3 regions of the Streptomyces sp. NPDC006687 genome follow, and region 2 is predicted to be linked to each of the others. Evidence: riboswitches for the same ligand, from Rfam matches in the RefSeq annotation. Region 2 holds a riboswitch; each other region holds the start of a gene.
The links. Region 2 has a riboswitch for thiamine pyrophosphate ahead of ABZ716_RS00385 (thiamine ABC transporter substrate-binding protein). Riboswitches for the same ligand answer to the same signal wherever they lie in the genome.
Positions count from the first base shown of each region.

Region 1: another riboswitch for thiamine pyrophosphate. It lies ahead of thiO (glycine oxidase ThiO); the one in region 2 lies ahead of ABZ716_RS00385 (thiamine ABC transporter substrate-binding protein).
Region 3: another riboswitch for thiamine pyrophosphate. It lies ahead of thiC (phosphomethylpyrimidine synthase ThiC); the one in region 2 lies ahead of ABZ716_RS00385 (thiamine ABC transporter substrate-binding protein).

Region 1 is NZ_JBEYJJ010000005.1:310,658-313,922, forward strand. Features, by position in the region: gene ABZ716_RS09340 (Rv2175c family DNA-binding protein) at 1-265, opposite strand, end outside; gene ABZ716_RS09345 (FAD-dependent oxidoreductase) at 355-1,521, opposite strand; TPP riboswitch at 1,689-1,801, shown strand; gene thiO (glycine oxidase ThiO) at 1,799-2,995, shown strand; gene thiS (sulfur carrier protein ThiS) at 2,992-3,192, shown strand; gene ABZ716_RS09360 (thiazole synthase) at 3,198-3,265, shown strand, end outside.
Region 2 is NZ_JBEYJJ010000001.1:88,375-91,639, reverse strand. Features, by position in the region: gene rlmN (23S rRNA (adenine(2503)-C(2))-methyltransferase RlmN) at 1-1,004, shown strand, start outside; TPP riboswitch at 1,025-1,150, shown strand; gene ABZ716_RS00385 (thiamine ABC transporter substrate-binding protein) at 1,240-2,340, shown strand; gene ABZ716_RS00380 (iron ABC transporter permease) at 2,397-3,265, shown strand, end outside.
Region 3 is NZ_JBEYJJ010000007.1:158,890-162,154, reverse strand. Features, by position in the region: gene ABZ716_RS11585 (SsgA family sporulation/cell division regulator) at 1-399, shown strand, start outside; gene ABZ716_RS11580 (YibE/F family protein) at 434-1,792, opposite strand; TPP riboswitch at 1,874-2,018, shown strand; gene thiC (phosphomethylpyrimidine synthase ThiC) at 2,013-3,265, shown strand, end outside.

The sequences.
Region 1 (3,265 bases), on a different contig from region 2:
GCCACTCCAGCATCTCCTCGTCGGAGAAGCGGTCGTCGCGCAGGACGGTCAGCAGGCCGACGAGTCCCTTGACGACCTTGTCGCCGTCGATGAACTGGGCCGGAACCTGCAGAGCGCGGTTCTCGCCCCGGCGTACGGCGATGAGCTGCCCTTCCTTGACCATCTGGCGGACCCGGGTCACCTCGACGTCGAGCATCTCCGCGATGTCGGGGAGGTACAGCCACGAGGGGACAAGGGCATCGATCTTTGCGTCAATCTCGGTCACGGACACAAGCCTGCCACCTCGGCGGGGCCCTCGGTACCCGGCCCCGTCCGTCCGGGTCCGTCCGCGTGCGCCGGGCCCCGCCGCAGGGGTCAGAGGGCGGCCGACTTCAGCGGCACGCCCGGGTCGGCGACCCGCGCCGGGTCCACGGGCACGCCCGACTCGATCAGCTTCCGCCCCTGGGCCAGGTCCCGGGGACGGCCGACGGCCAGGAGGGCGACGAGGGCGCCCTCGCGCAGCCAGCACACCGTCCAGCCGTCGCCATCCGGGTCGCCGCGCCACAGCAGGGTGTCGGCGCCGTCGTGGTGGCCCGCGTACTGCACGAAGCGGCCGAACTGCTCGGACCAGAAGTACGGCACCGGGTCGTAGGTCCGTACGGGCTCCCCCGCGACGATGTTGGCCGCGACCGCGCGGGGGCCCTGGAGGGCGTTGTCCCAGTGGTGGACCAGCAGCCGGGTCCCGTAGCGGGCCGAGGGGAAGGAGGAGCAGTCGCCGACGGCGTACACCCCGGGCACGGAAGTGCGCAGGTGGGCGTCGGCGGTGACGGAGCCGTCCGGGCCCCGCTCGACCCCGCTGCCGTCGAGCCAGTCGGTGGCGGGCCGGGCGCCGATGCCGACGACGACGGCACCGGCGGGCAGCTCGCGACCGTCCGCGAGGAGCACCCGGCCCTCCTCGACGGCGGCCACCCTGGCGCCGGTGAGCAGGGTGGCCCCGGCTCCGGCGTACCACCGGGCCATGGGGGCGGCGACCTCGGCGGGCAGGGCCCCGGCCAGGACCCGGTCGGCGGCCTCGACCACGGTGACGGCGCAGCCGGCCTCGCGGGCGGCGGTGGCGAACTCGGCGCCGATCCAGCCGGCCCCGACCACGACGGTGCCGGGGGCGGCGGCCAGCACGGGGCGCAGCCGGGCGGCGTCGTCGAGGGTGCGCAGCAGGTGCACGCCGGGGACGCCCCCGGTGCCGGGCAGGGTCAGCGGGACCACTCCGGTGGCCAGGACGAGGACCTCGTACGGGACCGGTCCGGCCTCGGTGTCCAGCTCGCGGTCGGCGGCGCGCAGGGCGGTGACCTCGGTGCCGAGGCGCAGCTCGATGTGCAGGCCCTCGAAGTCGACGTCGAAGGCGGAGTCCTCGGCCTTGCCGAGCAGCACCGCCTTGGACAGCGGGGGGCGGTCGTAGGGCTGGTGGGGTTCGGCGCCCAGCAGGGTCACGGGGCCGGTCCAGCCCTGTTCGCGCAGGGCCACGGCGGTCTGCACGCCGGCCATTCCGGCGCCGACGATCACGACGCCGGGCTTCGTCTGTTCCGTCTGCTCACTCACCCGGCCAGCCTAGCCACCTGACGGCCCGTCAGGAAAGCGGGGCGGGGCCACAGGGGAGGCCGCGGCGGGGAGTCAGCCTTACCCGGCACCGGCAGCGGGGTTAGTCTGGCCACCGTACCTATCGCGGGAGTCCGGGCGCACCGGGCTGAGAGGGAGGCTGGCCGGCCTCCGACCGTACGAACCTGATCCGGGTCATGCCGGCGAAGGGAGGGGCTGGACGCCCATGCACGCATCCGACGCGACATCCGGCCGGGGATCCGACCACCGGGGCTACGACGTCCTCGTCATCGGTGGCGGGATCATCGGCCTGGTCACCGCCTGGCGGGCGGCCCGGAGCGGGCTGCGCACCGCGCTCGCCGACCCCGACCCCGGCGGCGGCGCCGCCCGGGTAGCGGCCGGCATGCTCGCCGCCGTCACCGAGCTGCACTACGGCGAGGAGGCCCTGCTGGGCCTCAACACGGCCTCCGCCGCCCGCTACCCCGAGTTCGCCGCCGAGCTCACCGAGGCCAGCGGCGGCATGGACCTCGGCTACCGCGCCTGCGGCACCCTCGCCGTCGCCCTCGACGCCGACGACCGCCTCCACCTGCGGGAACTGCACGCCCTCCAGCGGCGCTGCGGCCTGGAGTCCGAGTGGCTCACCGGCCGCGAGTGCCGCCGGCTGGAGCCGATGCTGGCCCCGGGCGTGCGCGGCGGACTGCGGGTCGACGGGGACCACCAGGTGGACCCGCGGCGGCTCGCGGCCGCGCTGCTGGCCGCCTGCGAGCGGGCCGGGGTCGACCTCCACCGCGCCCGCGCGCAGCGGCTGCTGGTCACCGCCGACCGGGCCCGCGGAGCCCTCCTCGACGGCGGTACGGAGCTGCGCGCGGGCCAGGTGGTGCTGGCGGCCGGCTCGCTCAGCGGCCGGCTGGAGGGCGTACCGGCGGAGGTGGCCCCTCCCGTACGGCCGGTCAAGGGCCAGGTGCTGCGGCTGGCCGTGCCCGTCGCCTACGCGCCGTTCCTGTCCCGGACGGTACGGGCCGTGGTGCGCGGCAGCCACGTCTACCTGGTGCCGCGCGAGAACGGCGAGCTGGTCGTCGGCGCCACCAGCGAGGAACTCGGCTGGGACACCACCGTCACCGCCGGCGGGGTCTACGAGCTGCTGCGCGACGCCCACGAGCTGGTCCCCGGCATCACCGAGCTCCCCCTGGTCGAGACCCGGGCCGGGCTGCGCCCGTGCTCCCCCGACAACGCGCCGCTGCTCGGCCCGACCGACCTGCCGGGGCTGCACCTGGCCACCGGCCACTACCGCAACGGGGTGCTGCTGACCCCGCTCACCGGCGACGTCATGGCGGAACTGCTGACCACCGGCACCGTGCCGGAGATCGCCCGCCCCTTCAGCCCCCGCCGCTTCTCCGCCACGCGTCAGGAGTCCTACGCATGACCATCTCCGTCAACGGCGAGCCGCGCGAGATCGCGGCCGGCACCACCCTCGACGCGGTGGTCGCGACCCTCACCACGGCGCCGTCCGGCGTCGCCGCCGCCCTCAACGAGACCGTCGTCCCGCGCGGCCGGTGGCCCCTGACCCCCGTCGGCGACGGCGACCGGGTCGAGGTCCTCACCGCGGTCCAGGGGGGCTGAGCGCGATGGCCGACGACCTGTTCACCCTGGGCGGCCGGACCTTCTCCTCCCGCCTGATCATGGGCACGGGCGG
Region 2 (3,265 bases):
CCGCGATCGGTGAGAAGCCGTTCCGGGCCAAGCAGCTCTCCCAGCACTACTTCGCCCGCTACGCCCACGACCCGGCGGAGTGGACCGACATCCCGGCGGCCTCCCGCGAGAAGCTCCAGCAGGAGCTGCTGCCGGAGCTGATGAACGTCCTCCGGCACATCAGCTGCGACAACGACACCACCCGCAAGACCCTGTGGAAGCTGCACGACGGCACGCTCGTCGAGTCGGTGCTGATGCGCTACCCCGACCGGGTCACCATGTGCATCTCCTCGCAGGCCGGCTGCGGTATGAACTGCCCGTTCTGCGCCACCGGGCAGGCCGGCCTCGACCGCAACCTCTCCACCGCCGAGATCGTGCACCAGATCGTCGACGGCATGCGCGCCCTGCGCGACGGCGAGGTCCCCGGGGGCCCGGCCCGCCTGTCCAACATCGTCTTCATGGGCATGGGCGAGCCCCTCGCGAACTACAAGCGGGTCGTCGGCGCCATCCGCCGCCTCACCGACCCCGAGCCCGACGGGCTGGGCCTGTCGCAGCGCGGGATCACCGTCTCCACCGTCGGCCTGGTCCCGGCCATGCTGCGCTTCGCCGACGAGGGCTTCAAGTGCCGCCTCGCCGTCTCCCTGCACGCCCCCGACGACGAGCTGCGCGACACCCTCGTGCCCGTCAACACCCGCTGGAAGGTCCGCGAGGTCCTCGACGCGGCCTGGGAGTACGCCGAGAAGTCCGGCCGCCGGATCTCCATCGAGTACGCCCTCATCCGCGACATCAACGACCAGGCATGGCGCGGTGACCTCCTGGGCCGCCTGCTCAAGGGCAAGCGCGTGCACGTCAACCTGATCCCGCTGAACCCGACCCCCGGCTCCAAGTGGACCGCCTCGCGCCCCGAGGACGAGCGGGCCTTCGTCGAGGCCATCGCCCGCCACGGTGTGCCGGTGACCGTCCGGGACACCCGTGGCCAGGAGATCGACGGAGCGTGCGGACAGCTCGCCGCGAGCGAGCGGTAGTCTGGCCCGCGTACATCTGCATATTCCGACAGGGGAGCGCCACAGCGCTGAGAGTGCGGCACACGTTTCACGACGAGCACCGTGGCCGCAGACCCTCTGAACCTCGCCCAGGTCATTCTGGGTAGGAAGTTCGGTCACCACCTCAAGCTGTTGCGCCCTGCCCGGGCGCCGCGCTCCATGTGAGCGCCCGGGCGGGGCCGCGTCTTCTCCTGGTCACACCCAGGAGGAATCAACCGTGAGCACCACCAAGAAGATCGCGGGTGCGGCGCTGGCCGCCGCGCTCGGCGTCACCACCCTGGCCGCGTGCGGCGGCGCCGCCAAGGACGAGGACGGGGCCGCCGCGAGCGGGGCGCCGAAGTCCAAGACCGTCACCCTGGTCTCCCACGACTCCTTCAACGTCTCCGAGCCGGTCCTGAAGGAGTTCGAGCAGCAGAGCGGCTACACCGTCAAGGTGCTCAAGTCCGGGGACGCCGGCGCCGCCCTGAACCAGGAGATCCTCACCAAGGGCTCGCCGCGCGGCGACGTCTTCTTCGGCGTCGACAACACGCTGCTCTCCCGCGCCCTCGACAACGGGATCTTCACCCCGTACGAGGCCAAGGGCCTGGCCGGCGTCAAGCCCGAGTACGTCCTCGACGCCCAGCACCGCGTCACCCCCGTCGACTCCGGCGACATCTGCGTCAACTACGACAAGGCGTACTTCGCCGACAAGAAGATCGCCCCGCCGCAGACGCTCGACGACCTGCTCAAGCCCGAGTACAAGAACCTGCTGGTCACCGAGAACGCCGCGACCTCCTCGCCCGGTCTCGGCTTCCTCCTCGCCTCCGTCGGCAAGTACGGCGAGGAAGCCTGGAAGGACTACTGGAGCAAGCTCAAGGACAACGGCGTCGAGGTCGTCGACGGCTGGGAGCAGGCGTACAACGAGCGGTTCTCCGGTTCCGCCGGCGGCAAGAAGGCCAAGGGCGACCGCCCGCTGGTCGTCTCCTACGCCACCAGCCCGCCGGTCGAGGTCCTCTACGGCGAGCCCCAGCCGGCCGAGGCGCCCACGGGCGTGGCCACCGGCACCTGCTTCCGCCAGGTCGAGTTCGCGGGGCTGCTGAAGGGCGCGAAGAACGAGGAGGGCGGCAAGGCCCTCATCGACTTCCTGATCGGCAAGAAGTTCCAGGAGGACATGCCGCTCCAGATGTTCGTGAACCCGGTGGTCAAGGACGCGAAGCTGCCGGAGGTGTTCACCAAGCACGGCGTGGTGATCGACAAGCCCGAGAACGTGGCCCCCGGGACCATCGCGAAGAACCGTGACCAGTGGGTCAAGGCATGGTCCTCGATCGTCGTGAAGTAGTACGCGACGGCTCCCCGCGGGAGGGCGTGCGGGCCACCGCCGTCAGATTCGCTCTGATGGCGGTGCCCCTCGCCTTCTTCGGGCTGTTCTTCGCCTATCCCGTCGCCGCGATCGTCGGCCGCGGGTTCGACACCGGGGACGGCTGGCACTTCGGGCGGATCGGCGAGGTCCTCGCCCAGCCGGACATCGCCGGTGTGCTCTGGTTCACCACCTGGCAGGCGCTCGCCTCGACGGTGCTGACCCTGCTCGTCGCGCTCCCCGCCGCGTACGTGTTCGCGCGCTTGTCCTTCCCCGGCAAGCAGCTGCTGCGCGCCCTGGTCACCGTCCCGTTCGTGCTGCCGACCGTGGTCGTCGGCACGGCCTTCCTGGCCCTGGTCGGGCGCGGCGGGCTGCTGGACGAGGTGTGGGGCGTCCGGCTGGACACCACCGTCTGGGCGATCCTGCTCGCCCACGTCTTCTTCAACTACGCCGTCGTCGTCCGGACGGTCGGCGGGCTGTGGGCCCAGCTGGACCCGCGCCAGGAGGAGGCCGCCCGGGTGCTGGGAGCCGGGCGGTTCGCGGCCTGGCGGCGGGTGACCCTGCCCGCGCTGGCCCCGGCGGTGGCCGCGGCCGCGCTGATGGTGTTCCTGTTCACCTTCAGCTCCTTCGGCGTCGTGCAGATCCTGGGCGGCCCCTCGTACGCCACGCTGGAGGTCGAGGTCTACCGGCAGACGGCGCAGCTGCTGGACCTGCCGACGGCCGCCGTGCTGACGCTGGTGCAGTTCGCCGCCGTCGGGATGATCCTCGCCGTCCACGCCTGGACGGTGCGCCGGCGGGAGACCGCGCTGCGCCTGGTCGACCCCTCGCGCACCGCGCATCCGCCGCGCGGCTGGGCCCAGCGCGGACTGCTGGCCGGGGTGCTGGTGACGGTGGCCCTGCTGATCGT
Region 3 (3,265 bases), on a different contig from region 2:
CTCGCGTTCCGGATCCCCGTGGAGCTCGGGTACGAAGCCCGGGACCCCTACGCCGTGCGCCTGACCTTCCACCTCCCCGGAGACGCCCCCGTGACCTGGGCGTTCGGCCGGGAGCTGCTGCTCGACGGCATCAACGGGGCGTGCGGCGACGGCGATGTGCACATCGCCCCCACCGAACCGGGGGAACTCTCCGACGTCCACATCCGCCTTCAGGTCGGCGGCGACCGGGCCCTGTTCCGGGCCGGCGCGGCTCCGCTCGTCGCGTTCCTCGACCGCACCGACCGGATCGTGCCCCTCGGTCAGGAGCGCAGTCTCGGCGACTTCGAGGAGACCCTCGACGAGGAACTCGCCAGGATCCTCGCCGAGGCCCAGCAGCAGAACGAGCAGAGCGCGGGCTGACGGCCGCCGCTCCCTGCGGCCGGTCCCGCATCCTTCAGCGCTTGCGTCGCCGGCCCCGGCCGCCGCGGGCCGGCGCCGTGCTCTGGGCGGGGTCGCCGAGGGCGGGGCCGGGGCGGTCCGCGGACACGACCAGGGCGGCCAGCGCCGTGGTCACGGGGACCGAGGCGACGAGTCCGATCGAGCCCACGAGCGTCCGGACGATTTCCTCCGCCACCAGCTCGCTGTTGGCCACGGTGCCCATGCTGCTGTTGGCGATGGAGAACAGCAGCAGCAGCGGCAGCGCCGCACCCGCATAGGCCAGCACGAGGGTGTTGACCACGGAGGCGATGTGGTCGCGACCGATCCTGATGGCCGCCCGGTAGAGGGCACGCGAGCCCATCCGCGGGTCTGCCTGGTGGAGTTCCCAGACGGCGGAGGTCTGGGTGACGGTCACGTCGTCGAGGACACCCAGCGAACCGATGATCACGCCCGCGAGCAGCAGTCCGCTCATGTCGATGTCCGGGTAGAGCCCGTGGATCAGCCCGGTGTTGTCGTCGGTGTTCCCGCTCAGGAACGCCCAGTCGATGAACAGCGAGCCCAGCAGCCCGATCAGCAGCAGTGAGACCAGGGTGCCGAGGACCGCGACCGACGTGCGGGCGGTGAGCCCGTGGCACATGTAGAGGGCGATCAGCATGATCGCGCTGGCTCCGACCACCGCCACGACCAGGGGGTTGGACCCCTGCAGGATGGCCGGGAGGATGAAGAGGGTCAGCACCCCGAAACTGACCACGAGCGCGACGAGCGCGAACAGTCCCCGCATCCGGCCGACGACGACCACCGCGACGGCGAAGATGCCTGCGAGCAGGGCCATCGGGAACTTCCGGTTCAGGTCGATCACGGAGTACTGGAGGTCGCGCGGCGCGTCCGGCGCGAAGGCGACCACCACCTCCTGCCCCTTCGCCAACTGCCGTGGCGCACCGGGCTGGACGATCTCGAAGAAGACCCGGCCCTTCTCCGGACCGGTGCCCACCTCGACGGTGGCCCGCTTGCACGCACCGGCCTTCGGGGACGGTGCCTCACGCCCCTCCGGGGCGGCCCCGGCGGGCGGTACCTGCGAGGCGTTCACCGACTTGCAGTCGACGTCGGCGACGGCGACCACCTTGCCCTGCTGGGTCTGGCGGTCGAAGCCCACTCCGGTGCGCTCGTGGGCGGGGGCGCCTCCGGGCCACAGCACCACCATGCCGACGAAGACGGCGGCGGCGAAGGGGATCAGCACGGCGGCGATCACCTTGCGCAGGTGCTTGGACACCGGGGCGGCCGGCCCGTGGCCATGTCCATGTCCGTGTCCGTGCCCGTGGCCATGTCCGTGCCCATGTCCGGGGCTCTCAGCAAGTTCGTCGGGGGGCTGCGGCAAGGTCGTCACTGGCAGATCATCGCAACAGATGAGGGGGCCCACTGTTCAGCACGCCACAGATGACGCTAGCGTGGGGGCTACTTTGCACAACGCGGGAGCTCGGAGCACCGGGCTGAGAGGGCGCTGATCACCGTACGCGCAGGAGATTGCGTACGGGAGGAGGCTGCGTCGACCGCCGAACCTGTTACCGGGTAATGCCGGCGTAGGGAGATCAGGTCTCATGACCATTCAGGATGCACGCACGCCTGCCGACGGCCAGGACGCCGACGGCCAGACCGAGCGCCAGCCCGGCTGGCACAAGGGATACCTGGCGGGTTCCCGCCCGGACATCCGGGTGCCGGTCCGCCAGGTCCACCTCACCAACGGCAAGGACGTCACGCTCTACGACACGTCCGGTCCGTACACCGACCCGCAGATCGAGACCGACGTCCGCCGCGGCCTGCCGCCGCTGCGCGAGAACTGGATCATCGGCCGGGGCGACACCGAGGAGTACGCGGGCCGCCCCGTGCGCCCCGAGGACGACGGCATCAAGCACACCTCGCCCCGTGGCGGCCTCAAGAACCTCGACGCCGTCTTCCCCGGCCGCCCGCGCCTGCCGCGCCGGGGCCGTGGCGGGCAGGCCGTCACGCAGCTCGCGTACGCCCGCCGGGGCGAGATCACCCCGGAGATGGAGTACGTCGCCCTCCGCGAGAACGTCTCCCCCGAGGTCGTCCGCGAGGAGATCGCCGCGGGCCGCGCGGTGCTCCCGGCCAACGTGAACCACCCGGAGATCGAGCCGATGATCATCGGCAAGCGGTTCCTGGTGAAGGTCAACGCCAACATCGGCAACTCCGCCGTCACTTCCTCCATCGAGGAGGAGGTCGACAAGATGACCTGGGCCACCAAGTGGGGCGCGGACACGGTCATGGACCTCTCGACCGGCCGCAACATCCACACCACCCGCGAGTGGGTCCTGCGCAACTCCCCCGTCCCGATCGGCACCGTGCCGCTCTACCAGGCTCTGGAGAAGGTCGACGGCCGCGCCGAGGAGCTGACCTGGGAGATCTACAAGGACACCGTCATCGAGCAGGCCGAGCAGGGCGTCGACTACATGACGGTCCACGCCGGCGTGCTGCTGCCGTACGTGCCGCTGACGGCCCGCCGCAAGACCGGCATCGTCTCGCGCGGCGGTTCGATCATGGCGGCCTGGTGCCTGGCGCACCACAAGGAGAACTTCCTCTACACGAACTTCGAGGAGCTCTGCGAGATCCTCGCGGCGTACGACGTCACCTACTCGCTCGGTGACGGCCTGCGCCCCGGCTCCATCGCGGACGCCAATGACGCGGCGCAGTTCGCGGAGCTCAAGACGCTGGGCGAGCTCAACACGATCGCCAAGCGGCACAACGTGCAGACGATGATCGAGGGCCCGGGCCATGTCCCGATGCACAAGATCAAGGAGAACATCGACCTCCAGCAGGAGATCTGCGAGGAGGC